Regions from separate parts of the Mesorhizobium sp. CA12 genome, predicted to be linked through region 3. Evidence: predicted binding sites of a transcription regulator. Region 3 holds the regulator's gene; each other region holds the start of a gene.
The links. The regulator LexA, encoded in region 3, represses DNA repair genes until DNA is damaged. The targets are predictions, from matches to a motif close to TGTTCNNNNTGTGTTCNG.

Region 1 (10,239 bases), 210 kb from region 3:
GCTTCCACTCAGTCCGGCAGCGCGGCGATGACCACAAGCTCGACGACGAGGTCAGGCTGCGCCAGGGCGGCCACGCCGATCACCTCCGATGGCGGCGGGTTGTTGTAGCTGCAGTGCTTCGGGCAATGTTCGGCAAAGAATTCGTCCAGCACGTCCAGACGAAAGTTGGGTGAGCTGAGAACGCCGCCGGACGGAAAAGGCCCTTTGACGTAGAACGTCACCTTGACCAAATGGTCAAGCGAGCTGCCAAGTTCCTCCAGATCCGACTTTATGTTGGCCAGGATTTCGCGCCACTGCGTTGCCGCGTCGCCGACAGCGCCGCCTTGGTGTTTCGACGGATCGTAGTCGTCGACAGTGGCGGTGTTGCCGGACAGAAAAACATATCCCTTGGCGTCCGAGACGACCGTGCCCTTGCCCCAAGGCATCAAACGATCGCCTTTGAATTTCTTGTGCGTCGTGAGGTTCATTTCTGCCTCCTGTCGCCAGATAATTGTCTCAATGCAATTCCGGGCGGAAAACCGCTGCGCAGTTCTTCTGGAATTGCCCTAATCAACCCACATGCCGGTTCGCTTGTGCCAGTCGGCGATCGATTCCTCCGGATAGACGTCGAATACCTTGTCGTTCTTGCCGACGACCGGCTCGACCCAGTTCGCCTTGTATTTCAGCATCAGATGCACCTTTTGCGGCGGTGTCGGCAGGTCGGTGTCGATCGCCGAGGCGAAGGGGTGAACGAGGTCCGGCCACGTCGGGTCGTAGAGCCAGAGTGCTGCGCCGCATTTCCTGCAGAAATTGCGCTCGCCGGTCGAGACCTCGCAATGCGGATGCTCGTCGTCCTCGATCTCGGCGCGATAGACGCCGAGGCTGCGCTTGCCCCTTATGTTCATCGTCTCGTAGTCGGCGCCGAGATTGATGGCGAACCCGCCGCCGCCCTGCTGCTTGCGGCAGATCGAGCAGTAGCAGAGCATGAAGGGCACAGGCGTGTGGCTCTCCACCTCGAAGCGGACGGCGCCGCAGCGGCAGGAGCCTTTGAGCAGGACAGGCATGGCGGGAACTCCGTTTTCAGATTTCAACCTGTCAGCATGCTTTTGGTTGCGGCGATGACAAGGCCGGTGACGGATGAGATGATCGCGGCATGGACAATGCGCGTCTTGAAGAACTGTTCGAAAGCCTTCGACCGATCGCCATCCGAAAACTGTTCGGCGGCAAGGGCATCTATTGCGACGGCGTCATCGTCGCGGTCGTCGTGCGCGACGAGCTGATGCTCAAGGCGGACGAGGAAACAATTCCCGACTTCGAAGCCGCCGGCTGCAAGCAATGGACCTATACCGGCTCGCGCCACGGCAAGGAGGTGGCGATGCCATATTGGAGCGTTCCCGACGAGGCCTTCGATGATCCTGACGAGATGGCAGTGTGGGCGCGGCGGGCTTATGAAGCGGGACGAAGGGCGGGGAAGCAATCCGGGTGAGGGGGCCTTCGCCGCGCGTGCCTATAACGCCTTGGCGATCTCCGCCGCCAGCCGCGCATTGTTCTCGACCAGCGCGATGTTGGTCTTGAGGCTGCGACCGCCGGTCAGCTCCAGGATCTTCGACAGCAAAAACGGTGTCACCGCCTTGCCGGTGACGTTGAGCGCCTCGGCAGCCTTTTGCGCGGCCTGGATGTAGCCGTCCATCTCGGCGGCCGGGATTTCGTCATTCTGCGGCACCGGGTTGGCGACGAGGATGCCGCCGCCCAGGCCCAGCGCTTGGCGCGTTCTGTAGAAATGCGCGATGTCTTCCGGCGCATGAAGGGTCAGCGGCGCGCGGAAGGGCGACTGCCTCGACCAGAAGGCGGGCATCGTCTCGCAGCCATGGCCGATAACCGGCACGCCGCGCGTTTCCAGCACTTCCAGCGTTTTCTCGATGTCGAGGATCGCCTTGGCGCCAGCCGAGACGACGATGACCGGCGTGCGCGCCAGCTCGTCGAGATCGGCCGAGATATCGAAGCTTTTCTCAGCGCCCTTGTGGACCCCGCCGATACCGCCGGTGGCGAACACTTTTATGCCGGCCATATGCGCGGCGATCATGGTCGCGGCGACAGTGGTGCCGCCGGTGCGCGTTTGAGCGACCGCGAAGCCGAGATCGGCGCGCGACAGCTTCATGGCATCGCCCGTCATGGCAAGCGATTCGCGCTCGCCGTCGGAGAGGCCGATCTTGATGCGGCCCTCGACCACGGCGATCGTCGCCGGTACCGCGCCGCCATCGATGATGATCTGCTCGACCTTGGCAGCCATGGCGCCATTGTCGGGGTAGGGCATGCCGTGGGTGATGATGGTGCTTTCCAGCGCCACCACGGGCCGGCCGGCGGCAAGCGCCTCCGCCACCGGCGGATGGATATCGACGAAGGGGCGGGCGGTGTCAGGCGTCATGGCTGTCTCCGATCCGAAGGGATTGCTTCGGCAGTGGTGGCCCTATGCCACTTCCCGCGGCTCCGGCACAAGGGCAAGCGCCTGCGTGAAGGTGGCGATCGTGAAGGACGGCACGGCCTGCGGGCTCTCTATGGCGAGCATCGCCGCGGCAAGGCCTTCGCGCAGCGCGGCGCGCAACGGCAGGCCGCGCAGCAAGGCGGCGACGGTTGCGCCGGTCAAGGCGTCGCCGGCGCCGGTCACGTCGGCCACCTTGCGCGGCGCGGGCGGATCGATCTCGAAGATTCCGGTGTCGTCGAAGCCCAGCACCGGAGCGCTGCCGGACGTGACCACGCCGGTGTCCAGGCCTGCCCGCCTGAGCGCGTCGACGAGGGCCTTGCCGGATGGCTCGGCGCCGACCAGCGCGGCGGCCTCGCGACGGTTCATGAAGAGCAGCGACAGATCGTCGAGCAGCGGCGCCAGGCGGACGACCTTGGCCGGCGAAACGGCGATGGCGAAGACCGGCCGACCGCCGGCAAGCGCCAGCAGGCGCTCCAGCGCGGCCGTGGGCAGGTTGGCGTCGCACAGGATAGCGTCGGCGGCTTCGATCGCCTCGCGCACCTTGGCGCGTCTTATTTGCTTGGGAAAGGCAAGATCGTAGAGCGCCATGTCGGCCAGCCCGACGATCAACTCGCCCTCGGCGTCGATCAACGCCGTGTAGCTCGGCGTCGTGCGGTCGAGGAACACTACCGAAAGGTCGGTTATCCCGGCGTTGTCAATCGCCGAGGCGACTGTGTCCGCCGCAGCGTCACCGCCACGCACCGAGATCAGCGAGGCCGACACGCCGCGCTTCACCACGCTGCGCAGCGCGTTGAAAACCACGCCGCCGACGTCCTCGCGCATGATGCCGGGATTCGAAGCCGCGGGCACATAGACGCCCGAGACCTGGCCGCGCCGGTCGATATGGGCGCCGCCAAGCGCCAGGATTGTTGGGGATGTCGGCATTTCGGGTCGGTGACTTTCGTTGATCGTGCGGCCGCGCACACTAGGTTTCTGCGCGTCGCCCTGCAATCGGGGTCGCGATTCGGACGGCCGGATATCGAAATCTCTTCTGGACCCGTGGTTGCACTCCGCACCAGCCCTGGTGAGACAAAAATAGAACAAATCCAGATATTGATTATTTTTCAGATATTTGTTGCCTCTTGCCAAATGAGAACAAAAAAGGTACAAAACAAGCAGGGATCACGGATTGTCCGGCCTTCATTGACGACCAAGGGGTGATGTATCATGGCTCAGAATTCTTTGCGGCTTGTAGAGGATAAGGCAGTGGACAAATCAAAGGCTCTGGACGCGGCGCTGTCGCAAATCGAGCGCGCGTTCGGCAAGGGCTCGATCATGCGGCTCGGCGCCAACGAGCAGGTGGTCGAGATCGAAACCGTGCCGACCGGCTCGCTCGGCCTCGACATCGCGCTCGGCGTCGGCGGCCTGCCGCGCGGCCGCATCATCGAGATCTACGGGCCGGAAAGCTCGGGCAAGACGACGCTGGCGTTGCACACGGTTGCGGAAGCCCAGAAGAAGGGCGGTATTTGCGCCTTCGTCGATGCCGAGCACGCGCTCGATCCGGTCTATGCCCGCAAGCTTGGCGTCGACCTCGAGAACCTTTTGATCTCGCAGCCCGACACCGGTGAGCAGGCGCTGGAGATCTGCGACACGCTGGTGCGTTCGGGCGCCATCGACGTGCTGGTCGTCGACTCGGTGGCGGCACTGACGCCGCGCGCTGAAATCGAAGGCGAGATGGGCGATTCGCTGCCCGGTCTTCAGGCTCGCCTGATGAGCCAGGCGCTGCGCAAGCTGACCGCCTCGATCTCGCGTTCCAACACCATGGTCATCTTCATCAACCAGATCCGCATGAAGATCGGCGTCATGTTCGGCTCGCCCGAGACGACCACCGGCGGCAACGCGCTGAAATTCTACGCCTCGGTGCGCCTCGACATCCGCCGCATCGGCTCGGTCAAGGACCGCGACGAGGTCGTCGGCAACCAGACCCGCGTCAAGGTGGTGAAGAACAAGCTGGCCCCGCCCTTCAAGGTGGTCGAGTTCGACATCATGTATGGCGAGGGCGTGTCGAAGACCGGCGAGCTGATCGATCTCGGCGTCAAGGCCGGCGTCATCGAAAAGTCGGGCGCCTGGTTCTCCTACAATTCCCAGCGCCTCGGCCAGGGTCGCGAGAACGCAAAGCTGTTCCTGCGCGACAATCCCGATACGGCGCGTGAGGTCGAGCTTGCGTTGCGCCAGAATGCCGGACTGATCGCCGAGAAATTCCTCGAGAATGGCGGCTCAGAAGGCGGCGACGACGGTTTCGAGGACGAAGCCGGCGCCCTGTAAAGTGCGTTTGCGCTTGGGATTTTGCGCTCCGGCGACCCGAGGGCGCCCGAGGATAGTTGGTTGGCTTAGCCGGAGTTCGGCCACAATCCTGGTTTATCGCCTTATGCTTATGTAATCGAGTTCTTGTATTGCGTAACCGAACCGCCGGCCTTCGTGCTGGCGGTTTTGCGTTTCGCAGGCAGCGCTGAGCCGCCGCTCGTCCGCCGATCGGCCCAAAGCGCGTCGCGCTGCAATGAATTCAGGCAATGCGCTTTGGTCCATGCTTGTGCCTGTCGTTTTCCCAAAACCGCTTGCGCAGTTTTGAGCGACACGCCTGTTTTGCGTGTTTCTGGACAGGCACAAGAGCTATCGCTAAAAGGCCAATCTATCTTCTGAAACACCAAAGCCCATTTGCCGCCGGCCGGGCCGGCGGTTCTTGCGAAAAAGGCAGTATGCAATGAGTGGCGTGAACGACATCCGGTCGACATTCCTCGACTACTTCCGCAAGGAGGGCCACGAGATCGTCGCCTCCAGCCCGCTGGTGCCGCGCAACGATCCGACGCTGATGTTCACCAACGCCGGCATGGTGCAGTTCAAGAACGTCTTCACCGGGCTGGAGAAGCGCCCTTATTCGCGCGCCGCGACCGCGCAGAAGAGCGTCCGCGCCGGCGGCAAGCACAACGACCTCGACAATGTCGGCTACACGGCGCGCCATCTCACCTTCTTCGAGATGCTCGGCAATTTCTCGTTCGGCGACTATTTCAAGGAGCGCGCGATCGAGCTTGCCTGGAACCTGATCACCAAGGAATTCGGTCTGCCGAAAGACAAGCTCTTGGTCACCGTCTATCACACCGACGACGAGGCGGCGGGTTATTGGAAGAAGATCGCCGGCTTCTCCGACGACCGCATCATCCGCATCCCGACCTCCGACAATTTCTGGGCGATGGGCGACACCGGCCCCTGCGGCCCGTGCTCGGAAATCTTCATCGATCGCGGCGAGCACATTTGGGGCGGACCGCCCGGCAGCCCGGAAGAGGATGGCGACCGGTTCCTGGAATTCTGGAACCTGGTGTTCATGCAATACGAGCAGGTGAGCAAGGAAGAGCGCATCGACCTGCCGCGTCCCTCGATCGACACGGGCATGGGCCTGGAGCGCATGGCCTCTATCCTGCAGGGCGTCGAAAGCGTCTTCGAGACCGACCTGTTCAAGCATCTGATCGACGCAGCGTCCTCGGCGCTCGGGCAGGGGCCAAGCCAGGAGAACGTAGCGTCCTACCGTGTCATCGCCGATCATCTGCGCTCAACCTCGTTCCTGGTGGCCGACGGGGTTCTGCCATCCAATGAGGGGCGCGGCTATGTACTGCGCCGCATCATGCGCCGCGCCATGCGCCATGCGCAGCTGCTTGGCGCCAAGGAGCCGCTGATGTGGCAGCTGGTGCCGGCGCTAGTGCGCGAGATGGGCCAGGCCTATCCCGAGCTCGTGCGCGGCGAGGCGCTGATCACCGAAACGCTGAAGCTTGAGGAAACACGCTTCCGCAAGACACTAGTGCGCGGCCTCGGCCTGCTTTCGGACGCGACCGAGACGCTGCACGCCGGCGACATGCTGGACGGCGAGACGGCCTTCAAGCTCTACGATACCTATGGCTTCCCGCTCGATCTGACGCAGGATGCGCTGCGCCAGCGCAGCATCTCGGTCGATATCGCCGGCTTCACCGACGCGATGGAGCGGCAGAAGGCCGAGGCGCGCGCGCATTGGGCTGGCTCGGGCGAAGCCGCGACCGAGACGGTGTGGTTTTCCGTGCGCGAAAAGACCGGCGCGACCGAATTCCTCGGCTATGAGACCGAGCAGGCGGAAGGCATCGTCCAGGCCCTGGTCAAGGACGGCAAGACCATCGACAGCGCGAGGCAGGGCGATGCGGTCGCCGTGGTCGTCAACCAGACGCCGTTCTATGGCGAATCCGGCGGGCAGATGGGCGACACCGGCGTGATTTCCGGCGATGGTTTTTCAATCGAGGTGTCGGACACGCAGAAGAAGGCCGATGGTTTGTTCGTGCATCTCGGCAAGGTGGCTAAAGGCACGATCAAGACGGGTGATGCCGTCGAGCTGAAGGTCGATCATGCCCGCCGCTCGAGGCTGCGCGCCAACCACTCCGCGACGCATCTCATTCACGAGGCGCTACGCGAGGTGCTGGGCACCCATGTCGCGCAGAAGGGCTCGCTGGTTGCGCCCGAAAGGCTGCGCTTCGACATCTCGCACAATAAGCCGATCTCGGCCGATGAGCTCGAGGAGGTCGAGCGCATGGCCAACGAGATCGTCGTGCAGAACAGCCCGGTGACGACGCGCCTGATGTCGGTCGACGACGCGATCGCCGAGGGCGCCATGGCACTGTTCGGCGAGAAATACGGCGACGAGGTGCGTGTCGTGTCGATGGGCACCGGCCTGCATGGCGCCAGGGCAAACCGGCCTTATTCCGTCGAGCTTTGCGGCGGCACGCATGTGAAATCGACCGGCGATATCGGCCTGGTGCGCATCCTGTCGGATAGCGCGGTGGCGGCCGGCGTGCGCCGCATCGAGGCCCTGACCGGCGAGGCGGCACGCAGGCATCTGGACGAGCAGGACAGGCGGCTGAAAGCCGCGGCGGCGACCTTGAAGATCGCGCCGGCCGATGTGCCGGCTCGCGTCGAAACATTGCTTGAGGAACGCAAGAAGCTCGAAAAGGAACTCAGCGAGGCGCGCAAGAAGCTGGCGCTTGGCGCCGGCCCGGCCGTATCCGATGCTCCGCCTACCAACGAGACCGTCGCCGGCGTCGGCTTCCTCGGCAAGGCGGTCAGCGGCGTGGCGCCGAAGGACCTGAAGCCGCTGGCGGACGCCGGCAAGAAGACGCTCGGCTCCGGCGTGGTCGTCTTTGTCGGCGCCGGCGAGGACAACAAGGCGAGCGTGGTCGTCGGCGTCACCGACGATTTGACCGGCCGCTTCAGCGCCGTCGATCTCGTGCGCGTCGCGTCCGCCGCGCTTGGCGGTCAAGGCGGCGGCGGTCGGCCCGACATGGCGCAGGCCGGCGGCCCCGACGCCTCCAGGGCCAATGATGCCATTGCGGCGGTGAAGGCGGCGCTGGAGGCGGCGTGACAGTCTAGCAACTCGTCTGGGGTGGCTACGTGCCGATATTCTTCGGAGCGCCACCTGCGGGCCCTGGTGCCGCCGAATTCACCAACCTAGTTTGGTTTGGCCAAACATGTTGTTTTGATCCGTATTCGCGGCACAATCTTACGATAGCGCCGCGACACCAGCGCTGGAATCGTGCTACGAAGTGCGCTATGTTCTCTATATGTTCCCATTATCGGGGTTGGAAATGGAACGCAAGCGATGATCACATATTTGGAGAGCAGCGTTTTTGAGTCCCCGGCCCAGACGCTCGTTAACACCGTTAACACCGTCGGGGTGATGGGAAAGGGTATCGCCAAGGAATTTAAGAGCCGGTATCCGGCAATGTTTGCTGAGTATCGGAAGCTCTGCGAGCAACGGGCGCTAGGCGTCGGCAAAATTCATCTGTGGCGTTCCGACACCCGGTGGGTCCTCAATTTTCCGACCAAGACCACATGGAAGCTTCCATCCAAGCTGGAATACATTCACTCTGGTTTGGCCAAATTTGTAGAGTCATATAAGGCGCTCAGCATCAGTTCGGCATCGTTCCCGCCGCTCGGTTGCGGCAATGGGAATCTCAATTGGGCCGATGTCAAACCGGTGATGGAGGAGTATCTATCGAAGGTTGATATTCCAATCTACATACACGACATTCAAGTCGCAGCGGATTTTGTGCCAGAACACAAAGAACCTGCAACTGTGCCAAGGGATTTTGCTGAATTTTCTAGGGACATCGATCGACTCTCAAGGGGGCGCAAATTCTCTACGTCTAGAGATAGCTTCTTTAGTGCGGAAATGCAGCCGGACAACTCAGTCGTTGTCCAGCACGAGACCGGGAAAAGAGAGCGCATTGATCCCGATTTGATGGAAGCGGCTTGGATTAGGCTCCGTGAACGGCTGCTCTCCTTTGAGAATTTCTCCGACGAGAAATCCCGTAGGTTGAAGGGTTATCTCTTCCCAATCCTCGCGGAACTGCCCTATGTCCGGAGTGTCAAGATCAAGGCCGGTAACACTGGATCCACTCGGGCCGAAGCGCTCTTTATCGATCGCGATCAAAAGACGCCATACTCCAGTGTCTCGACTTCGAGGGATAGCCAAGAATGGCTATTTCAATAGCACGTGCTCAGCGGCATATCAGGGAATGGAACGAAAAGCTTGCGCGGTATCCATCTCGCAACGGATGGGTGAATTCTCTTTTCCACGCATGCCAGATCGAGACTGCCGCTGAGATAGTGCGTCAACGCAAAGTTGTCTGCAGGCAGCATGTTCCCATCGTTTTGTGCGATGTCGCGAACCAGGGCGCCCTTTGGAACAATCCCGCTGCGCATGAGTATGTGAGGCTCTACTTCCGACCGAAGAACAGCTTTCACTTCAAGACGGAAGGGATTAAGTCGAATTCTGATCCCTATCGGGTCAATCCACATATGGCTATACCGGTCATGTTGGTTTTTGACTTCACATCTGTAATAACTCTCGCGGACAGCTTTTTTGTCTCGGGAAACTTTGCATCCCAAGCATTGGCACTGCTACAAGGTGATACGAATTTTGATGGTCTAAATTTTAACTATATTTATCACGATTCAGCAGTTTCGCAGGACATGATGCAAACTATTCGTGACGCTCGGATGGCCGAGGTTGTAGTCAGGAATGAGTTGCCCCTGGCCCACCACCTTAGAGCGGTCGTTTGCCGTACCATTCACGAAGAGAGAATGCTTAGATATCTGCTTCGCAACGTTGACGTTTCTGATGTGCGTTTTGCGGTCGAAAAAGGTGGCTCATTGTTTCTGCGCCGCGGGAGTTACATCACTGAGCTGTACACGCGGGGCGGCGAGCTTCATTTCGATTTCACTGCACCGTCAACCGCGAGGAAAGATAAGTACTCGGTCACTGTATCATGCGGGAATAGCCGGTTTGCTTTCTCGCTCGAGCCAAGCAGTTGGCGTGTACCTCAAATAGTTAATCCAGATCCGTCAGCAGAGTGGAAGATCGAGATTGAAGGCTGTACCGCATATTTAGGACCTGTGCCGGCTACGGTACCAGTGGTGCGATAGCGGGATATTTGTCGCTTCTGTTTGTGCGCAGACTTCAGCCGACCCTCTCCGTACGTGCGAAGCTCGGCTGCGCGGCAAAGCGCTGATACCAATCCCGGACATCCTCAAAGCGCGCCAACAAATCGCGTCCTTCCGCGACTTTGACGAAATAGGCGACGATCGGTGCCGCGTGCAGGTCGGCCAGTGTCAGTTGCTCGCCTAGCAGCCACGGCCCTTTCGCCTTCAGCGATGTCAGAACCTTGAGCACCGTCTCAGCCTGGCTCAGTCCGCTGGCGATCAGCTGCTCATCCGGTTGCGTTTTC
Region 2 (10,239 bases), on a different contig from region 3:
CAGCGCTCCGGAAAGCCCGGCGCCGAGCGCCGCCGATTCACCATGATCGTCCATCGCGCTTTCCTTTTCAGGCCCGAACAGGCACCTAAAGCCCTCGGGCTTTAGGCATTTTTCTGTGCGTGTCGTTGTCCCAAACCGCTGCACACTTTTAGGCGACACGCACTGTTTTCGCGCGGGAACGGGATGGCATTGTTGGGCACGATGATCAAGACCTTGATGGCCGCGCTGCTTGCGCTTGGCCCATTCGCGTTGCCCGCCGCAGCGGCGACCTTCTCGATGAAGCGCGGCCTCAATCTCGACCAGTGGGTCACCTGGCCGGTCGAGGACAGATGGGGCGAGCGCCAGGCAATCCTGCCTTACCCGGAATGGCGTAAGTTCCTTAAGGAGGACGACCTCAAGGCGCTCAAGAGCGCCGGTCTCGATTTCCTGCGCATGCCGGTCGATCCCTCGCCCTTTTTTTCGGACCGCACCACGGCCCTTCGCGACGACCTCTATGCCAGCGTGCTGGCCTCCGCGCGCATGATCAACCGTGCCGGCCTGAAGGTGATCGTCGACCTGCATCTGATCCCCGCCGGGGGCAACCGCAAGATCGGTATGAGCGAGGTGATGCATGACCCGGCCGTCTTCGATGCCTATGCCGAGCTGGTGCGCAAGATGGCGCGGACGCTGGCCAAGGAGGATCCGAAGCTTGTCGCGCTGGAACTGATGAACGAGCCGCTGGCCGATTGCGAGGCGAACGGCACCAACCTTTGGCCCGACCGCCAGAAGCAGCTGTTCGCCGCCGCGCGCGCCTCCGCCACCAGGCTCACGCTGGTGCTGAGCGGCGGCTGCTATTCGAACGCGGAGTCGCTGGCCAGGATCGACCCCAAGACGATCGCCGATGACAACATCATCTGGACCTTCCATTCCTACGACCCGTTCCTTTTGACGCATCAGGGCGCAAGCTGGGCCGGCGACTTCATCCCCTACGCAACCGGCCTGCCCTATCCGTTGACGGCTGTCCCGAAGGCGCAACTCGACATGGCGCTGGACGCGATCCGCGACCGGATCAGGGCCGAGGCGCCCTGGGCGCGGCAAAGCGGCCTGCTTAGCTATCTCGACGAGCAGGTGGCGACGACGGACAGTCCTGAAAAGCTGCTTGGCGTGATGGATGCGCCGTTCGCGACGGTCGACGCCTGGGCGAAGGCCAACGGGATCAAGCCGCAGGACATCACGCTCGGTGAATTCGGCATGATCCGCAAGGAATACGGCAACGGCTTCGTCATGCCGGCCGCATACCGCGCCGCCTATGTGCACGACATGATCGCCCGCGCCGAGGCGCATGGCTTTTCCTGGTCGGTGTGGAGCTATGGCGGCGCCTTCGGCGTCATCGACGCCTTCGACGGCGAGAAGGCCGAGCCGGACGTGATGGAGGTGATCAGGTCGCTGCGCTGAGGCAGCGGGCCGGGGCGACACGCCTCAGCCCAGATCGATCTGCAGCATCTCCGGCCGCACCCCGAGACGAACCGGCAGAATGCTGAAGCCCAGCCCGCCCGACACGATCAGGTTGCGGTCATTCTCCACGACATGGCCGTAGGCGAAGCGATTGCCATAGTCCGAAGGTACGACCGGCGAATAGCCGAACAGCCGCACCTGTCCGCCATGCGTGTGCCCGGACAAGGTGAGCGATACCCGCCAGGGCACCTTCGGAAAGATGTCCGGTTCATGTGCAAGCAGGATGATCGGCTCGCTCCCCTGGATCTTGGCCAAGGTGCCCGGGAGATCGTCGAAGCCCTGGAAACTGTCGCGTCCCTTGGCCTTGTTCGGCAGCAGCGCGAGTTGATCGGCTAACCCGGCGATCCAGAAACCATGGCCGTCCTTTTCCAGCCGCACGACGTCGTTTTCCAGCACCGGGATGCCGACATGCTCGAGCGCCTTGCGCGACTGGGTCGGGCCGGCTTCCGCTCGCTGGGCGAAGAAATCGGTCCACCAGTCGTGATTGCCGAGGATCGACAGCACGCCGAGCGGTGCCTTCAGCCCCGACAATGCCTCGGCCCACTCCTCCACCCGCACCCGGCCCGTCACCAGCTTTGTCCCGGCGGTATAGTCACCGAGCAGCACGATCAGATCCGGCTGCAACGCGTTGGCCTCCTCGGCAAGCGCTGCGATCCGTTCCGGTGTCATCCAGGGCCGGCAGGAGTGGATATCGGCAAGCGCCACGACGCGCAGCTTGAGCCCGGCCGGCCAGTGCGGCGGCGTCAATGTGTAGCGCTTCACATGGGTGAGCAGCATCGGCTCGATGCCGACCGCATAGGCGCTGAGCGACACCATGGCGAAGGCCGAGCCGCCGACAAGGCGCAGGAAAGCGCGTCTGGTGATCATAGGTCGCCCCAAGCCCTAGGATTGCGTCAGATAGCCTATCTTAAAGGATGCAATTGCGCCCTCAGTCGGGCCGAGGCGCGCAGATTCTGCGCAGATGGGCCATCGCGCCGCCGAAACGGCGAACAAATCTGCGTTACTCTTCCTGAAACAGGCTGATCTGCTGCTGGGCGATATCCTTCGGCGGGTCGAGGCCGAGATGGCGCCAGGCGTTGGCGGTCAGCACGCGGCCGCGCGGCGTGCGCTGGATGAAGCCCTGCTGGATCAGGTAAGGCTCGATGATGTCCTCGATCGCGTCGCGCGGCTCGGAGAGCCCGGCCGCGATCGTCTCGATGCCGACCGGGCCACCGCCGAAATTGCGCGCGATCATCGACAGATAGCGGCGATCGAGCGCGTCGAGGCCGAGCGCATCGACCTCCAGCCTGGTCAGCGCCTCGTCGGCGATCCTCCTGTCGACATGACCGGCCCCGGCGACCGAAGCAAAATCACGCACCCGGCGCAGCAGTCTGCCGGCGATGCGCGGTGTGCCGCGCGCGCGGCGCGCGATCTCCACCGCCCCATCGTCGCCGAGCGGCATCGACAGGATACGGGCGCCGCGGCGCACGATCTGCTCCAGTTCCTCGACCGTGTAGAAATTGAGCCGGACCGGAATGCCGAAACGGTCGCGCAACGGATTGGTCAGCAGGCCGAGCCTCGTCGTTGCCGCGACCAGCGTGAAACGGGCAAGGTCGATCTTGACCGAGCGCGCCGCCGGCCCCTCGCCGATGATGAGATCGAGCTGGAAATCCTCCATTGCCGGATAGAGGATTTCCTCGACCGCCGGATTGAGGCGATGGATCTCGTCGATGAAAAGGACGTCGCGCTCCTCGAGATTGGTGAGCAGCGCGGCGAGATCGCCGGCCTTGGCGATAACCGGACCCGAGGTCGAGCGGAAATTGACGCCGAGCTCGCGCGCCATGATCTGCGCCAGCGTCGTCTTGCCGAGCCCAGGCGGCCCGACGAACAGCACATGGTCAAGCGCCTCGCCGCGGCTCTTGGCGGCATCGACGAAGACCTTGAGATTGGCGCGCACCGCCGCCTGGCCGACGAACTCATCGAGCGACTGCGGCCGCAGCGTCTGGTCGGCATCCTCGCCGCGCTTGTCGGGAGCAATGAGGCGGTCGTTCACAAATCCATCCTCGTCCTGAATCAGAGCATTGCCAAACGCTTTCAGTCAACCGACTTCGATGGTCACGGCAGGAGACTTCCATGACATCCCGTAGAGATCGCGAATGCTCTCGAGCCGCGACTCACCGTAGCTGGCCCACAGTAGTTGTTTCCTAAGCACTTCGCTGCCGTCTTTTCCATCGAACATGGCAAAAGCGGCTCCCTGGAGTCTCTTATCGAGATTGGAGCTGACAGCCGCCGCGAATTCCTTCCGCTCCCGGCCAGAGTACTCGGCGACGAACGCTGCAAGATTGGCGACGTGCCTGTTGAGCCCGCTGACCACCACAAACTGATAGGCTTTCAACTCTTCGGCAAGGTCGGCTGCAAGGAGCGGAACCACATCGTCCACAGCACCTTCCGCCACCCATGCAAGGATATTTTTTTCATAAGCAAGACCAGACAGCGCCTTGTGCCGTAAAGCATAGAATGCGGTCTTGAGTTTGAGTCTATGACCGTCATCGAAGGCAATGACATAGCCTTCGATGCCCTCTTCGCTTCGGGCAATCGTAACGAAATCCCTTGTCGGAGTCGTCATCTGAAGCGACGGGATCAGCGGCACGTCGAATTGATCGGCCAGCGATTGAAGCTCCTGATGGGTTGAGTAGCGCCCGGTCCGGTTGTCACGAGCGGCCAGCAGCGTCAGCGACGGCTGATCATAGGCGATGACGACCCTGTTTTCGGGCGACGTGAACTCGAACAGCGCCGTGATGCCTGCTTCGACGGCCCATTTCGAGAGGCTGCGAATGTCCTCGTCGGCATGCTTCAACGCGGCGCTCGATTGCGCCGTGACGCCCATTCGGGTCATGAACACGAGTTCACCGCGAACGACGCAGGGGTGAACCATCGAGCCATCGAGCTTCGACAAAACGACATGAGGTACTGTCCAGTCGATGTCTTCCGGACGCTGCCTCTCCCCAAGGTTGAAGAATTTGTGAAACGGCCGGGCAATGAGTCGCCCGTCCTTGTCAAACTTCAAGCCACGGCATTCAAGCGCCATCGGGCTGCGGAACGTATCGTCGCCCACAAATCCATATTCGATAACGTCATAGTCATCGAAGCGGGTCAGAAAGAAACCGATGTTCCCCTGAATGTGCGGCAGAACATCGGCTACGGTTTCGATTACCGGGAACATTGCTCGCTCCAAATAAAAAGGCCGCTCCCGATGAAGCGGCCTGACGAGTGGATTGCTGTGTGAAGCTATCTTCGACAATGCCGCAAGCGCGCGCGACGTTCGGACTCGGCCGCGACCGATCCTGAGTTCACTTCGATATTGATCGCAAAAAGGCACATGTCGATTACTCATGCAAAAAGAAGCGCACTTAAGAAACCAAACTATTCTGGAAGTCAATCCGGGCGCTGAGTTTCACAGACTTACCGCGCCAGTTCCTTCAGGCCGAAGCGGATCAACTTCGAAGCGTCGGCACCCTCGCCGGCTGATTTCAGCGCCGCGGCAACCGCGTTCGCCGCGATGTCTCGCGAATAGCCGAGATTGACGAGCGCCGAGACCGCATCGGTGATCGGTGCGGCCGCGACACCTTCGCCAAGCTCCTGCTTGAGCCCGATCGTACCGCTGGCCGCGCCCGCATAGGCCGGCGCTTTGGTGCGCAGTTCGGTGACGATGCGTTCCGCCACCTTCTTGCCGACGCCTGGCGCTCTGGAAACCATGGCAATGTCGCGCAGCGCGATCGCGTTCGCGAGGTCGGCCGGCGCCAGCGTCGATAGGATGGCCAGCGCCACCTTGGCGCCGACGCCCTGCACATTGTTCATCAGAAGGCGGAACCACTCGCGCTCCAGCCCGGTCTGGAAGCCATAGAGCCGGATCATGTCCTCGCGCACATAGGTCTCGATGAACAGCACCACCGCCTCGCCGGGCGAGGGCAGCGCGGCCAGCGTTCGCACCGAGCAATGGGCGACATAGCCGACGCCGTGCACATCGATGAGGCAGCTATCCTCGTCGATCTCGTCCAACGTGCCTTTCAGCTTGCCGATCATGATTGTCCCCTCACGCCAGCGCGGCCATGCGGTAGGCTGTGCTCGGGCGGTGATGCGCATGGCAGATGGCGATGGCCAGAGCGTCGGCGGCGTCGTCGGTGTCGAAGACAGCCTTCGGCATCAGCACCTTCACCATCATGTGGATCTGCTTCTTCTCGCCGTGGCCGACGCCGATAACAGCCTTCTTGACCGCATTGGGCGCATATTCGGCGACCACCAGCCCGGCGCGCGCCGGCACCAGCATGGCGATGCCGCGCGCTTGGCCGAGCTTCAGCGTCGCCGTCGCATCCTTGTTGACGAAAGTCTGCTCGACCGCTGCTTCATGTGGCATGGCCTGGTGCAGCACCTCGGCCAAGCCGTCATGCAGCTGGCAGAGTCTTGTCGCCAGCGACTCCTTCTCGTCGGACCGCACCGTGCCGGATGCGATGAAGCGCAGCGAATTGCCCACGCTGTCGATAATACCCCAGCCGGTGCGCCTCAGGCCCGGATCGATGCCGATGATGCGAATCGCTTCCCCCATGCGCCAAGTCTAGCCGTGGCGACAAGCGATGCCAGCAAAATGTGAACAAACCGGAAACAATTGCAATCTCGGCTATGCGCCGTTTCCGTAAAACAGCGAGATGCCTAATTCGTCACGCGGCGGATGGTTTTCGACAGCCGCGTGAGAAATGCCGGCCTGGACGATGCGACCAGCTTCCACGCCAGGACTGCATTGCCCATGCGCCGCGGCAGGATTCCGATGCAAAGGAACCAGGCCGCCAGAGCAGCCCGCCGCCGCCAGGATGCGTTCATTTCCAGGCTGGCGGCGGCGCCCGCTCTTGCCAGTCCCAGCCGGGAGTCGGTGGCGACCGGATGCTGGGGCTCGTCGACGCAGAGCGAAGCCAGCCGCTCTTCCAGATGCACTGGATCGCGAAGGCCGGCATCCGGCGGCACGGTCAAGCCGATCTCGGCCGCCCGGCCGGACAAGGCCTCGAGGCGCCGGAAATCATGCTGCACGCGCCAGCGCGCTCGCTCGGCAAGCTTTTCGGCAAAGATCGAATGATTGGAGCCGTGGATGCGGTAGGCGCCAAGGCAGGTATCGATGGATTTCACCTCTCCGTGCAGCGGCGCCAGCGTTGCGAGATAGCCGTCGGCGCCTTGCCGGAAATCGCTTTCAGGCATCGGCATTATCGTTTCCAGGGCTTCGCGGTCGAACGCCAGCCCGCTTGTTACCGTCGTACGGTACCGCCCTTTGCGCAGCAATTCCGGCACGACGTCGCCTGAATCGAACGGCTGTTCCGGTGGTGGAAAGACATCCTTGATATGCTGGTCCTCATCAACGAGATGCAATCTGAATTGCGCCTGGGCGACATCCGCATCCCACTCGTCCAACACCTCTGAAACGGCGTTCGGATAGAGATAGTCGTCGGCGTCGAGGAAAAGGACGATCTCCCCGGTGCTCGCCTCGAACCCGGTATTGAACGCAGCCGCATGTCCGCCATTCCTGCGCCTCAGGCACGGACGGATTTTGTCGCCGTAGGATTCGATTACGGCCACCGATGCATCCGTCGATGCGTCGTCGACGACCACGACCTCGACATTTCGGTGGTCCTGCTCCAACGCGCTGTCGATGGCGCGTCCTAGAAACTGTTCGTAATTGTAGTTGGGGATGATGATCGATACCGGGATGCGGTCCAATGGCGAATGCACGGGATCAAGCCTCGCAATCTGCTTTGGTCACAGTGACGGTGGTTTTCTTGCAGAACCGGCTCGGCTCGACCCGGCTGCGGCGAACGGCTCCAACTAGGGGCCTATCGCTTCAAGGCAAGTGTGATCTTTCCCGCGAAGGCCGGCATGGCCTTCAATACGGCGATGGCTGCCGCAGGTTCGACGAGCGGCCGGAGTCGCAAGCGTTGAACTGCAGCCAAAGCCACGGCCAAATTACCGCCCAATCAAGGATATGCCGCTACCGCTATCGTTTTTTTGCAAACGCGGTTTCAGCCGCGCGCGAACGCCGTATTCAAAAGGCTGATCTGGTCGGACACCGGGTTGGCACGCCGACCGGGCGCGTGCGTCTCGCTGATGACGCCGCCATAGATTTCCTCGTCCATGCGCCGCACCAGCGACTGCAGGCGCAGCGAGCGCGTCACGAGGTCCAGAAAATCCTTGGGGAGCTCGTTCCAGCCAAGCGCCTCGTCATGCGCGGAGGCGGTGTCGAGACGCACCTTGGATTTCTCCGAAGCCACCTGGTCGCGCGTCATCTCGCCGGAATTCGCCGCCCGCTGCAAAAGCAGCCAGGAGGCGACCTGCATAAGCCTTGTGGTCAGCCGCATCGATTCGGCCGCATAGAGCGTCGCCGCCGTGCGCGACAATTTCTTGGCTTCGAGCCTGCCCTTGCCATCAAGATATTCGGCGGCCTGTTCGACCAGCCCCATGCCTTCCTGGTAAAGCGGCTTGAAGGATTGGGAGAAAACCCGGCGCTCCGCCAGTTTTATGGTTTTCGCGCTGCCCTTCGAAGGCTCGTTCATCGATACGCCCCTGCACTGCCGCAAGCCGATTCGGCATCCTTGCCGACGCGGCCCGCACCCTAAATGACTGAGGCTTGAAAATGCGCTTCGATGCCAATGAAGGCAAGCGCATGTTTAACAAACGGTTAACGCCGGGCCGCTTCCGGCCATCCGCAAGCGGATGGCATCAGCCAGCCGGCAGCGGATAAAAAAAGAGCCGCGGATAAGGCGGCTCTCAGGAGTTTAACAGGGAGGCGTCAAACAAAGTGGCTCCAACCACTCGGTAAGAATCCAGCAAAACTGGATGGGTGTAGTAAACGCCTGTAAAGCTTAATGAACCCTTAACGCGGCGGCGATTTTTTAAGCGAACGCGCGTTCCTGTGCCGGAACAGGACAGCGGCTTCGCCGCCCGGATCGTCCGAGCACCGGATTTCGGGCGCCGATCATGGCGCCGTAACATGTTTGCTGCTGCCGCGGCATCGTTCCGAAACACGCGCCACGCAAAAGGCCGCTCCACAAAGGCGGCGCGCAAATCCGCGCCGCTTGAAATCAGGCAGGATATCCGGAGCAAACCATGGATTGGTATTCGATCGTTAAATTTCTTCACGTCGTCTCGGCTATTTTGTGGGTCGGCGGCGGCTTCGTGCTGTTCCTGCTCGGCGTGCTGGCCGAGCGCGCCGGCAACATCGAGAACAAGCTGCTGGCTATACGCGCCAGCGGACAGCTCGGCGGCCGGTTCTTCGCGCCGATGTCGATGCTGACGCTGGTCTTTGGCCTCATCATGTGCGGCTTCTGGGTCGGCTTTGCCGACCTGTGGATCGTCATCGGCCTCGTCGGCTATGCCACGACCTTCTCGATCGGCATGCTGATCTTCAAGCCGACCGGCGAGCGCATGGGCGCCATGATCGCCGAGCAGGGCGTGACGCCGGCCGCCCTCTCCATCGGCCAGCGCATGATGAACTGGGCGCGCCTCGATTATGCGGTGATGCTGGTGATCATCGCCGACATGGTGCTGAAGCCCACTCTGCACGACGTCGGCATTCTTGCCGGCATGGCGATGATGGTCGCGCTGGGCGCCGCGCTCGCCTTCGGCGGCAACCGCCAGATGGTGCCGAGCGCTGCGTGACATTAAGGCGCTCGCCCGAAGGCGCGTTGAGATTCAGGTCAGGCCGAGTCGAAAGTGGTGATTTCCGAGAACCGGAGCGGAGCGTACTTTAAGTACGTGAGCACCGGAAGCGCAGGAAATCGCCATTTGCAGGCCGGCCTCACCTGAATATCGACGCGCCTCACATCAGGCCGGCAATGCCGTCCCACAGCAGCTTGACGGCGACCACCGCGACGGTGGCGTAGGTGAACGGATAGAAGATCTCCGGCCGCATGCGGCGCACCAGCCACGCACCGGCGATGGTCGACAGCGGCGCCAGCGGCATCAGCACCGCCGAAGCGGTGAGATTGGCGGTGTCGAACTGGCCGAGCGCGAAATAGGGGATGAGCTTCAGCGCATTGGTGGCGGCAAAGAAGATCGCCGCCGTTCCCGACAGCACTTTCGGATCGAGCCGTATCGGCAGCGCATAGACCTGGAAGGGCGGGCCGCCGACATGGGCGACGAAGCTGGTGAAGCCGGCGACAGCGCCCCAGAAAGCGGCGGCAATGCGGTTCGGTTCCGCCACATGATCGGCGCCGTGACGGAACTGCAGGTAGATCCAGCGCAGCACGAACACCAGCGCGACGGCGCCGACGATCAGCCGCACCATCTCCTCTGTGACCAACGCCGCGGTCAGCCAGCCGAGCCCGATGCCGGTGACGGCGCCGGGCATCATGTCAACCAGCATTCTGCGGTCGTAGACGCCCCACCAGGTCCACACTGAAACCACGTCCATCAGGCACAGGATCGGCAGCAGGATGGCGGCCGCCTGAACCGGCCGGATGGTCAGAGCCATCAACGGCACGCCGACGAAACCGACAGCGCCGCCGAAGCCGCCTTTCGACAGGCCGACAAGGATCACCGCCGGAATGGCGGCAGCATAGAACCACGGGTCGCTGAGCAGGCCTGACATCGGCAAAGGAAGGTTGGAGAAGGCGGGAATTAAGCCATAGCGCAGAACAGCGCCGCGGGGATAGTCATTAATGCCGGCGCCGCTATTGCCGGCCCGATATCGACGTGCGTGACGATGCTCGTCCAGTCCTCATCCGCCGC
Region 3 (10,239 bases):
GACGGGAGAAACAGGTCGAAGCGCTTGCGCGGCGCTTCGCCGTAGACAACATCGAGCCGCGCCCTGCCCTCTGACAGCAGCCTTTCGCGAAACGCCCGCGCCGGCCGATCCCACGCAGCCGGCCAGCGGTCGCCGCCCGCGATATTGGCGCCATTTGCATAGGCGTCATCCCAGTCGACAATACGATGTCCCAGCAACGGTGTCTCCGCGATCAGGTCATTTGTTCGGCATCGCCGATTGAAAGTCAGGTAACGGTTGTTTTGATGGCAAAGCGCGCGTCTTGCCAGATGCCAGTGCGCAGGATGTCCTGCAGCACCTCGACCGCATTCCAGACATCGCGGTAGCCGACATAGAGCGGCGTGAAGCCGAAACGAATGGTGGATGGCGCGCGGAAATCGCCGATCACGCCGCGCTCGATCAAGGCACGCATCACCTGGTAGCCATGCGGATGGGCGAACGACACCTGGCTGCCGCGCTCGGCGCGTGAGCGCGGGCTCTCCAGCTCAAGACCGAAGCCGCCGCATCTGGCCTCGACAAGCCGGATGAACAGGTCCGTCAGCGCGACGCTTTTTCTCCGCACGGCCGTCATGTCGACGTCGTTCCAGATATCCAGCGCGCCTTTCAGCGCGCGCATCGACAGCACCGGCTGCGTTCCGCACAGGAACCGCCGGATGCCCGTGCCCGCGGCGTAGCCCTGCTCGAACGCGAAAGGCCGGGCATGGCCCCACCAGCCGCTGAGTGGCTGGCGAATGTCGCGGTGGTGGCGGTTCGCGGCGTAGATGAAGGCTGGCGAGCCCGGCCCGCCATTGAGATACTTGTAGGTGCAGCCGACGGCGAAATCGGCATTCGAGCCGTCGAGATCAACCGGCAGCGCACCCGCCGTGTGGCAGAGGTCCCACACGATCAGCGCGCCGGCTTCATGAGCCTTGCGGGTGAGCGCCGCCATGTCGCGCAGCCGGCCGGATTTGTAGTTGACGTGGTTGACCAGGATGACCGCGACGCGATCGTCAACCAGTTCCTCAATCGTCGGGGCATCTGCGCCTTCGAGCCGCAGCACCGTGCCGGGCCGCGTCGATGCGACGCCTTCCGCCATGTAGAGGTCGGTCGGAAAGCTGTCGTCCTCGGCAACGATCACCGAACGCTCGGGCCGCATTGCAAGTGCCGCATGCAGGACCTTGTAGATGTTGATCGAAGTCGTGTCGCAAACGACCGTCTGGCCGGGTTTCGCGCCGATCAGCCGTCCTAGCTGGTCACCCAGCTCGATGGGCATATCGAACCAGCCGGCGGTGTTCCAGGCGCGGATGAGATCCCGCGCCCATTCCTGCCTCGCGGCAGTCTCGATCTCGCTGAAGGCGTCGATCGAAGCGGCGCCCAGCGAATTGCCGTCGAGGTATATGACGTCTTCCGGCAAGACGAAGCGATCGCGCATGGCGCGCAGCGGATCCGCGGCATCCATCGCCTCGACTTCGGCGAGATCAGGAATTCCCCTCATTGTGCTGCCGCTCCATTTCGATCTGGCCAAGGGGGTTGTCTCACCACCGTCGGCGACAGGGCAAGAACCTTTGGTCCTATGTTAGCTGGTCCATAGACGGCGAAGACTGCGGATCGGAACTTCGCCAACGTTGGCATTTTGGGTTCGTTTCGTTCACGGTGCCACGCGCTTACGGTACGAGCCGACGTGATCCCAACCACTGCTTCGTGATCGTGTCGGGTTGTATTTCAGCTTAAGGGGAACTCCAAAATCGAGCGGAATCAATGCCGCTGCCCCAGGAGGGGCAGCCGGCCGTCACCGGATGCGACATTGTTTCGGCAGCCTTAACAAATTCACTAAACTTTAAACGGTTGCGGAACACAACTGGAACAGATAGTGTTTGTTCTGGGTTTGTTTTTCTGATTCTGGTTTCAGAACCCGTGGGGGCCGCCGATGCTGACGCGCAAACAACATGAACTCCTGATGTTCATCCATGAACGCCTGAAGGAGAGCGGGATTCCTCCATCATTCGATGAGATGAAGGAGGCGCTCGACCTTGCCTCCAAGTCCGGCATCCATCGGCTGATCACTGCGCTGGAAGAACGCGGCTTCATTCGCCGGCTCCCGAACCGGGCGCGCGCGCTGGAAGTGCTGCGCCTGCCCGACTCGATCGCGCCTGGCCTGAATGCCGCGAAGAAGTTTTCGCCAAGCGTCATCCAGGGCGGCCAAGGCAATCTCAGTCGCCAGGTCAAGCCGACGACGCCATCGCGCACTCCGAGACCAAGCAATGACGACGAGGCCGCGGCGGCCGTATCCATTCCGGTGATGGGCCGCATCGCCGCCGGCGTGCCGATTGACGCCATCCAGCACCAGACGCATTCGATCTCGGTGCCGCCGGACATGATCATGGGCGGCGAGCATTACGCGTTGGAGGTCAAGGGCGACTCGATGATCGAGGCCGGCATCTTCGATGGCGACACCGTCATCATCCGCAATGCCAACACGGCAAGCCCGGGCGAGATCGTGGTGGCGCTGGTCGACGATGAGGAGGCGACGCTTAAGCGTTTCCGCCGCAAGGGTGCCTCGATCGCGCTCGAGGCCGCCAACCCGGCCTATGAGACCCGGATCTTCGGACCGGATCGGGTCAAGGTTCAGGGCAAGCTCGTCGGACTTATCCGCCGCTACTGAGCAGAACTGCCCGGCCTTCTTCGCCCGGACGACAATCTATTGGGCCGGTGCGGCGGCTGGTTTTTCCGGCTGCTTATAGGGCGCCAGTCCCCTCGCCTCGCGCGTGTATTTCCGCTGCTCGTGCCAGGGTCGGTATGGTTCTACGACCGCGTAGCGGACGGTTGGCCGCGCGGTTGCCGATTGCGGATCGAAGAAAACGGCGGCGCTGCCGTCGCGCGCCAGCTGCCGCTTGGTGACGACGAGCACACGCGGATCGCGGCACGGGTTATAGGCCGTGGCGTCGTTGATGACGATGAGGTCGGCGAAGCCGCAGGCCGGCCGGGCGGTGTCGCGGGTCTCGGCGAGCGCGACGATCGCGCCGGAAGGATGCCGACCGATGCAGAGATCGCCGCTGCAATAGAAGGGCGAGCCGGGCGGCAGGTCGACGGGATCGGCAATGTCCAGCGTATCTTTGGCGAACCTTTCCGGCGGCACGATTTCCTCGGCTTTCAGCGCCCGTTTCCAATTGTCGGTGGTGAACTCGTTGGAGCGTTCGCGATTGACGGCAAGCTCGCCGCCGCCGATCGGCATCGCCACCAGATGCGCATCCTCCGAGATAAGCACGTCCGGTGTGCGGACGTGCGGAATGGCCAGCAGCGCAGCGAGCGCGAAAGGTACGGCGGCAAGCCTCAGCCAAGTGGTAGCCATGGTCGCGATGACCAGCGCGACCGTCGCCAGCAGCACCGACTGAATCGAGATCAGCCCCACGGCGTCGACCGGTGAGCGCTCGGAAATCCATGCCGAAATGGCGATCATCGCCGTCAGGCCTTTGCCCATGACAAAGAGGAAGGGACCGTCGAAGCCGAAGGGCATGGCCAGCGCGCTCAGCACGGCGAACGGCATGACGACCAATGAGACGATCGGCATGACCGCCAGATTGGCCAGCAGGCTGAGCGGCGACACCCGCTGGAAGTGCCAGATGGCAAACAACAATGTTGCGCTGCCCGCGATGAGCGACGTCACGGCGGCGCCACCCGCTCCAATCGCCAGTTTTCGCGATAAGAACCCGAGAAACGAACGCTTTGCCGGCGGCGCGGTCGTTTTGCCGGCGCGATAGTCGGCAAAGCCGGCATAGGCGCCGACCAGGGCGGCGGTGGCGGCGAAGGACATCTGGAAGCTCGGGCCGACCACTTCATGCGGCGAGACCAGGATGACGGCGATGGCAGAGATCGCCAGGTTGCGCATGGTCAGCGCTGCGCGGTCGAAAAGCACGGCGACCAGCATCACGCCAAGCATGATGAAGCTTCGCTCGGCCGCCACCACGATGCCGGAGATCACGAGATAGGCGGCGATCGACGCCAGCGCGATGCCAGCGGCATATTTCTTCACCGGCCGGCGCGACGAGAAATCCGGAAACAGCGCGAAGGCGCCGCGTAGCAGGACCATGATCGTGCCGGCGACCAGCGCCATATGCAGTCCCGAGATCGAAATGATGTGGTAGATGCCGGTCCGCCGCATCGACTCGTTGATTTCGTCCGGAATGCCGGCACGAACGCCGACGATCAGCGCCGCCGCGATCTCGCCCTCGGAACCGCCGATGCTGCTCCTGATGTGGTCGGCAATTCCCTCGCGTCCGTTTTCTACGGCCGATGCCACGCGTGCGCCAAACGGCACCTCCGTTGGCGCACTCGGGGTCGGCGCGACAAGTTTCGGATCGCCCAGGAAAAAGCCACTGGCGCCGATGCCGGCAAAATAGCTGTCGAAGGAAAAGTCGTAGCTGTCAGGCCGAACCGGACCTGTCGGCGGCAGCAGCTTGGCATAGCCGGTCAGCATCGACCCGGCCGACATGCCGGACGGGATCCTGCGCGCCGACAGCCTGATGCGGTCCGGCGCGTAGCGCAGCTTCGGACGCTCCGTGGATATCAGATCTATGGTGAGCCGGACACGGCCGTTGGCCATCGCCTCGGCGGTGACGAGGCGGCCCGTCAGCCGTGTCTGGATTTCGGAACCCAGCATCGGGGTCGCCATCCGCCAGGTCTCCACCTTGGCCGCGAGAAAGCCCAAGACGCAGAAAAACGCCGCCATGAAGACAAGGTGCGTTCTGTGCCGGGAACGCGAGACCGCCGCGCAGACCGCCATCAGGGCGACCGCCGCGAGCGGCCTGTAGAGGTCCGGCTCGGCGCTCAGCGAGAAGTAACAGATCACGCCGGCTGCCAGGAACACCGGCACCAGCAGAAAGCCGACGCCACGGTCGAGCTCGGTCGCGGCCGCCGTGCCAACGCTTCGGCGCAGAGCAGGAAGCGAAACGCGGCCAAGCCGTCTGCGGATCCGGCCGTCGTTGGCTGTCGGCGAGGCTGGCGGTAACGTGCCGCCGCCGGTCGGCAGAAGCCCGGCTGGCGGACGCGGCGCCGGAAGCGAAAGCGGCGTTCCCTCTTCGGGCACGGCATGAGCAAACATCAGGCGTTCGCTGACGCCTGCTGTCGTTCCCCCGCTCTCCTCCGCGCCCCGGCCACGTCCAGCCATCGGGTCTGCCCCTTGCGCCCCAGACCGCCTATGCTACATGAACGCCGGTCGCGTGGAAGTCTGCGCGAAACATGCATTTTTCAGCGCTTCCTCGAGAGTTCCATGTCCGACAAGGTCGTCACCCGTTTTGCCCCCTCGCCTACAGGTTACCTGCATATCGGCGGGGCGCGCACGGCGCTGTTCAACTGGCTCTATGCCAAGCACACTGGCGGCACGATGCTACTGCGCATCGAGGATACCGATCGCGAGCGCTCCACCGAAGCCGCCACGGCTGCCATTCTCGACGGGCTGACCTGGCTTGGCCTCTCCTGGGATGGCGACGCCGTCTCGCAGTTCGAGCGCGCGCCGCGTCACCGCGAGGTGGCGGAGCAGCTCGTGCGCATGGGCAAGGCCTATTACAGCTACGAGACGCCGGCGGAACTGGAGGCGATGCGCGAGGCCGCACGTGCCAAAGGCCTGCCGCCGCGTTACAACGGCCATTGGCGCGACCGCGGCCCCTCCGAGGCGCCGGCAGGCGTCAAGGGCGCGATCCGCATCAAGGCGCCGACCGAGGGCGTGACGATCGTCAACGACCGTGTGCAGGGCGAGGTGCGCTTCCCCAACAAGGATCTCGACGACTTCATCATCCTGCGCTCCGATGGCGTCCCGACCTACATGCATGCCGTCGTCGTCGACGATCACGACATGGGCGTCACCCACATCATCCGCGGCGACGATCACCTGACCAATGCCGCGCGCCAGACGGTGATCTACAACGCCATGGGCTGGGATGTGCCGTCGATGTCGCACATCCCGCTGATCCACGGCGCCGACGGCGCCAAGCTGTCGAAGCGGCACGGCGCGCTCGGCGTCGAGGCATATCGCGCCATGGGCTACCTGCCCGAGGCTCTGCTCAACTATCTGGCCAGGCTCGGCTGGAGCCATGGCGACGACGAGGTGATGTCGATTAAGGACATGATCGCCTGGTTCGACATCGGCGACGTCAACAAGGGCGCGGCCCGCTTCGACTTCGCCAAGCTCGAGGCGCTGAACGGCGTCCATATGCGCAAGATGGACGACCGGGCGCTGTTCGACATCTTCGTCGCCACCTTGCCTTATCTCGAAGGCGGCCCGGCGCTCGCGGCAAAGCTCGATGACAGGCGCAAGGCGCAACTGCTTGCCGCCATGCCCGGCCTCAAGGAGCGGGCGAAAACTCTTTTGGAACTGGTCGACGGCGCGGCGTTCCTGTTCGTCGAGCGGCCGTTGCCGTTGGACGAGAAGGCGGCGGGCTTGCTCAACGCGGATGCGCGCGCGATTCTGCGCGGCGCGCATAGCGCATTGTCTTCTGTTCAGGGCGACTGGAACGCCGCCTCGGCCGAGGCTTCGATCCGCGACTTCGCGCAGGCCGGCGGGTACAAGCTGGGCGCCGTAGCGCAGCCCCTGAGAGCCGCATTGACCGGCCGCAGCACCTCGCCAGGCGTGTTCGACGTGCTTGCCGTGCTGGGCCGCGAGGAAAGCCTTGCGCGCATTGGAGATCAAATCGATTAGGAGCGAGCTGGCCCAAGAAGATTGGCATTGAAAGGTGTGTTTCGCAGTGCAACATTGGGCTTGGCCCAATCTGGCACGCACCTCCTAAAATGCGGTGGCGAGTTCGCGCATTCCGGTGACTTCGACGTGTCGTTTGCAGGAATTGCCTTGCCGGCATGAGGAACAAAAGGAGTTGAGAATGAGCGAAGCTGCGACAAAACCGGAACCGGGCAGCAAAACGCGCGAGTCGGCCGCCAGGCTCGAGCTCGCCGGCAAGACGCACGAATTGAAGGTGCGAAGCGGGACGGTCGGGCCCGACGTCATCGACATCGGCTCGCTCTACAGCACCACCGGCGCCTTCACCTACGATCCCGGCTTCACCTCAACCGCAAGCTGCGAATCGGGGATCACCTTCATCGACGGCGATGCCGGCATCCTGCTGCATCGCGGCTTCCCGATCGATCAGCTCGCCGAGCACGGCGACTTCCTCGAGGTCTGCTATCTGCTGCTCTACGGCGAGTTGCCGACCAAGGCGCAGAAGGACGACTTCGATTATCGCGTGACGCGCCACACGATGGTGCATGAGCAGATGTCGCGCTTCTTCACCGGCTTCCGCCGCGACGCGCATCCGATGGCGGTGATGTGCGGCGTGGTCGGCGCGCTGTCGGCCTTCTATCACGACTCGACCGACATCTCGGACCCCTATCAGCGCATGGTCGCCTCGATGCGCCTGATCGCCAAGATGCCGACGATCGCGGCGATGGCCTATAAGTACCATATTGGCCAACCCTTCATTTACCCGAAGAACGATCTCGGCTTCGCGGCCAACTTCCTGCACATGTGCTTTGCCGTGCCGTGCGAGGAATACAAGATCAATCCGGTGCTGGCGCGCGCCATGGACCGCATCTTCATCCTGCACGCCGACCACGAGCAGAACGCTTCGACCTCGACCGTGCGCCTGGCCGGCTCGTCGGGCGCCAACCCGTTCGCCTGCATCGCCGCCGGCATCGCCTGCCTGTGGGGTCCGGCGCATGGCGGCGCCAACGAAGCGGCCCTCAACATGCTGGGCGAGATCGGCCATGTCGATCACATCCCCGAGTTCATCGCCCGCGCCAAGGACAAGAACGACCCGTTCCGGCTGATGGGCTTCGGGCACCGCGTCTACAAGAACTATGATCCGCGCGCCAAGATCATGCAGAAGACCGCGCATGAGGTGCTGGGCGAGCTCGGCATCAAGGACGATCCTCTGCTCGACATCGCGATGGAGCTGGAAAAGATCGCGCTGACCGACGAGTATTTCATCGAAAAGAAGCTCTACCCGAATGTCGACTTCTATTCCGGCATCACGCTGAAGGCGCTGGGCTTCCCCACCACCATGTTCACCGTGCTGTTCGCGGTCGCCCGCACCGTCGGCTGGATCGCGCAGTGGAAGGAAATGATCGAGGATCCGCACCAGAAGATCGGCCGCCCGCGCCAGCTCTACACCGGCGCTACGGAACGCGATTACGTGCCGATTGCCAAAAGGTAATTGAGCGAATAGCGAAATAGCGAGTAGCGAATGGGGGAAAGCGGCAAAGCCGACACAACCCTATTCGCTATTCGCTACTCCCTATTCGCTCTCTTTATGCACCCCATCACCACCTCGGCGGCGATCTCGCCCGAGGGTCGCTCGGTCGCCATGCGCCGGGCAATCTCGGCAAAGCCCGCCTTTTGCCAGGCGCGCATGCCGGTGTCGGCAAACAGGGCTTCCAGCTGCCGCGCCAGGTTCTCCGGCCGGACATACTGATCGTAGAATTCCGGCACCAGCGCGCGGTCGGATATCAAATTGGGCAGCAGCGCCGACCACGTCGTCACCAAATGCTGCAGAAGCTGGCGCGCGATCGGGTCGAGCTTGTAGCAGGAAACCATCGGAACGCCCGCGAGCGCCAGTTCCAGCGAAACCGTCCCAGAGGCGATCAACGCTGCATCGGCCTTGCCGAAGGCCTGCCATTTGCGCTCCGGCTCGGTGATGATTTCCGGCTTGTCGTCCCAACTCGCGATCGAGGCCTTCACCAGCTCGGCGACATGCGGCACCGTCGGCAACAGCAAGCGCAGGCGGTGGCCGCGCTGGCGCAGCGCCGACATCGCCTTGCCGAAGGGCTCGATCAGCCGCCGCACCTCGCCACGGCGCGAGCCGGGCAGCACCAGCACCGTCTTGATGCGGTCGTCGGCGAGATCGCGCGGCTGGCTCTGCGCCTTGGCGGCGCCAAGCACGCCCGGATCCTGCGTCAACCGGTGGCCGACATAAGTGCCCGGCGGTCCGCCAAGACGAGCGAGCGCCTTCACCTCGAACGGCAGGATACAGAGGATGTGATCGACATAGGGCTTCATCGCCACCGCCCTGCCCGGCCGCCAGGCCCATACGCTCGGGCAGACATAATGGACGATCGGAATGGCCGGTGCCGTTGCGCGGACCTTCTTTGCGACACGCAGCGAAAAGTCCGGACTGTCGATGGTGATCAGGCAATCGGGCCGCTCGGCCGCGATCATCGCCGCCGTCTGGCTGATGCGGCGCATCAGCCGCGGCAGGTCGCGCAGCACCGCGCTGAAGCCCATCAGCGCGATCTCGCCGCCATCGAAGAGCGGGGTCAGCCCCAGTTGCTGCAGGTGGCGGCCGCCAATGCCGACGAGCTGCACCTTGCGGCCGGTCGTGCGTTCGAGCGCCCGCACGATGTCGGCGCCAAGCAGATCGCCGGATTCCTCGCCGGCGACGATCGCGAGCTTGAGCGGCTTGTCAGCGACCATTAGCCGGCTCCCTGTTGGCCGCCTCCATGGCGGGTAGGCCGACGATGAACAGGCCGAGAGCATTGGCGCGCGCCAGCGTTTCCGGACCTTCGAGAATCAGGGCGTGGCCGGCTTCCAGCGCAATGCCGGCCAGCCCGGCGGCGTGTGCGGCTTCGATCGTCTGCGGGCCGATGGAGGGCAAGTCGGCGCGCAGCTCCTGCCCAGGCTTGGCGCATTTGACCAGTACGCCGCGCGCCTTGCCGGCCAGCCTGCCGTGGCTGCGCAATTCCCGCGTTCTGTCGAGCAGGCCGGCAGTGCCCTCGATGCCTTCCAGCGCGATGGCTCGACCTCCTATCGCAATCGCCGCCTGGCCGATATCGAGCGCGCCAATGGCTTTGGCGGCGGCGCGCCCGGCTTTGATGTCGCGCCAGTCGGATTGGTTTGGACGAGCCGCCGTCAACGTGCCTTCGCCGGCCGTCAGTTCAGGAACGACCTCATGCGCGCCGACCACCGCAATGCCCCGATCTTCAAGGCTTCGGGTCAACACCTTCAGCAAGCCGTCGTCGCCGCGTCTCAGCGCTCTGATCACGGAAGGTATTATGGCCAGCAAACCAAATGTCGGTCGAATCTTGCTCAAACGCGGCCTGCGCTTGATTTCGCCGGCAAGAACGAGATGCGTGATCTCATTGCGCTTCAACAAAGGAAGCAGCAGGCCGATATCTTCCAGTGCCAGTGTCTGCCGCTCGTAGGCGGAAAAGTCCGCCTCGCGGTCGACCTCACCCTCGGCGATGATCACGAAGGGCACAAAA

Region 1: a site for LexA is predicted at 3,592-3,609, ahead of recA (recombinase RecA). Genes of this name have one in related genera too.
Region 2: a site for LexA is predicted at 6,118-6,135, ahead of ruvC (crossover junction endodeoxyribonuclease RuvC). Genes of this name have one in related genera too.

What each region holds. Positions count from the first base shown of each region.
Region 1 is NZ_JAIUHT010000001.1:623,391-633,629, forward strand. Features, by position in the region: gene LB520_RS02955 (RidA family protein) at 9-467, opposite strand; gene LB520_RS02960 (GFA family protein) at 546-1,043, opposite strand; gene LB520_RS02965 (TfoX/Sxy family protein) at 1,133-1,465, shown strand; gene LB520_RS02970 (pseudouridine-5'-phosphate glycosidase) at 1,487-2,404, opposite strand; gene LB520_RS02975 (carbohydrate kinase family protein) at 2,447-3,385, opposite strand; gene recA (recombinase RecA) at 3,668-4,765, shown strand; gene alaS (alanine--tRNA ligase) at 5,202-7,871, shown strand; gene LB520_RS02990 (macro domain-containing protein) at 8,109-9,002, shown strand; gene LB520_RS02995 (DarT ssDNA thymidine ADP-ribosyltransferase family protein) at 8,987-9,937, shown strand; gene LB520_RS03000 (glutathione S-transferase family protein) at 9,972-10,239, opposite strand, start outside.
Region 2 is NZ_JAIUHT010000003.1:300,689-310,927, forward strand. Features, by position in the region: gene ybgC (tol-pal system-associated acyl-CoA thioesterase) at 1-54, opposite strand, end outside; gene LB520_RS07960 (glycoside hydrolase family 5 protein) at 184-1,434, shown strand; gene LB520_RS07965 (metallophosphoesterase) at 1,459-2,361, opposite strand; gene ruvB (Holliday junction branch migration DNA helicase RuvB) at 2,495-3,526, opposite strand; gene LB520_RS07975 (RNA ligase) at 3,572-4,696, opposite strand; gene ruvA (Holliday junction branch migration protein RuvA) at 4,936-5,556, opposite strand; gene ruvC (crossover junction endodeoxyribonuclease RuvC) at 5,567-6,076, opposite strand; gene LB520_RS07990 (glycosyltransferase family 2 protein) at 6,181-7,245, opposite strand; gene LB520_RS07995 (DUF1465 family protein) at 7,533-8,063, opposite strand; gene LB520_RS08000 (DUF2269 family protein) at 8,617-9,168, shown strand; gene LB520_RS08005 (sulfite exporter TauE/SafE family protein) at 9,329-10,099, opposite strand.
Region 3 is NZ_JAIUHT010000001.1:832,751-842,989, reverse strand. Features, by position in the region: gene LB520_RS04045 (alpha/beta hydrolase) at 1-197, opposite strand, end outside; gene kynU (kynureninase) at 245-1,492, opposite strand; gene lexA (transcriptional repressor LexA) at 1,925-2,659, shown strand; gene LB520_RS04030 (ComEC/Rec2 family competence protein) at 2,696-5,161, opposite strand; gene gltX (glutamate--tRNA ligase) at 5,264-6,688, shown strand; gene gltA (citrate synthase) at 6,867-8,195, shown strand; gene lpxB (lipid-A-disaccharide synthase) at 8,270-9,451, opposite strand; gene LB520_RS04010 (LpxI family protein) at 9,441-10,239, opposite strand, start outside.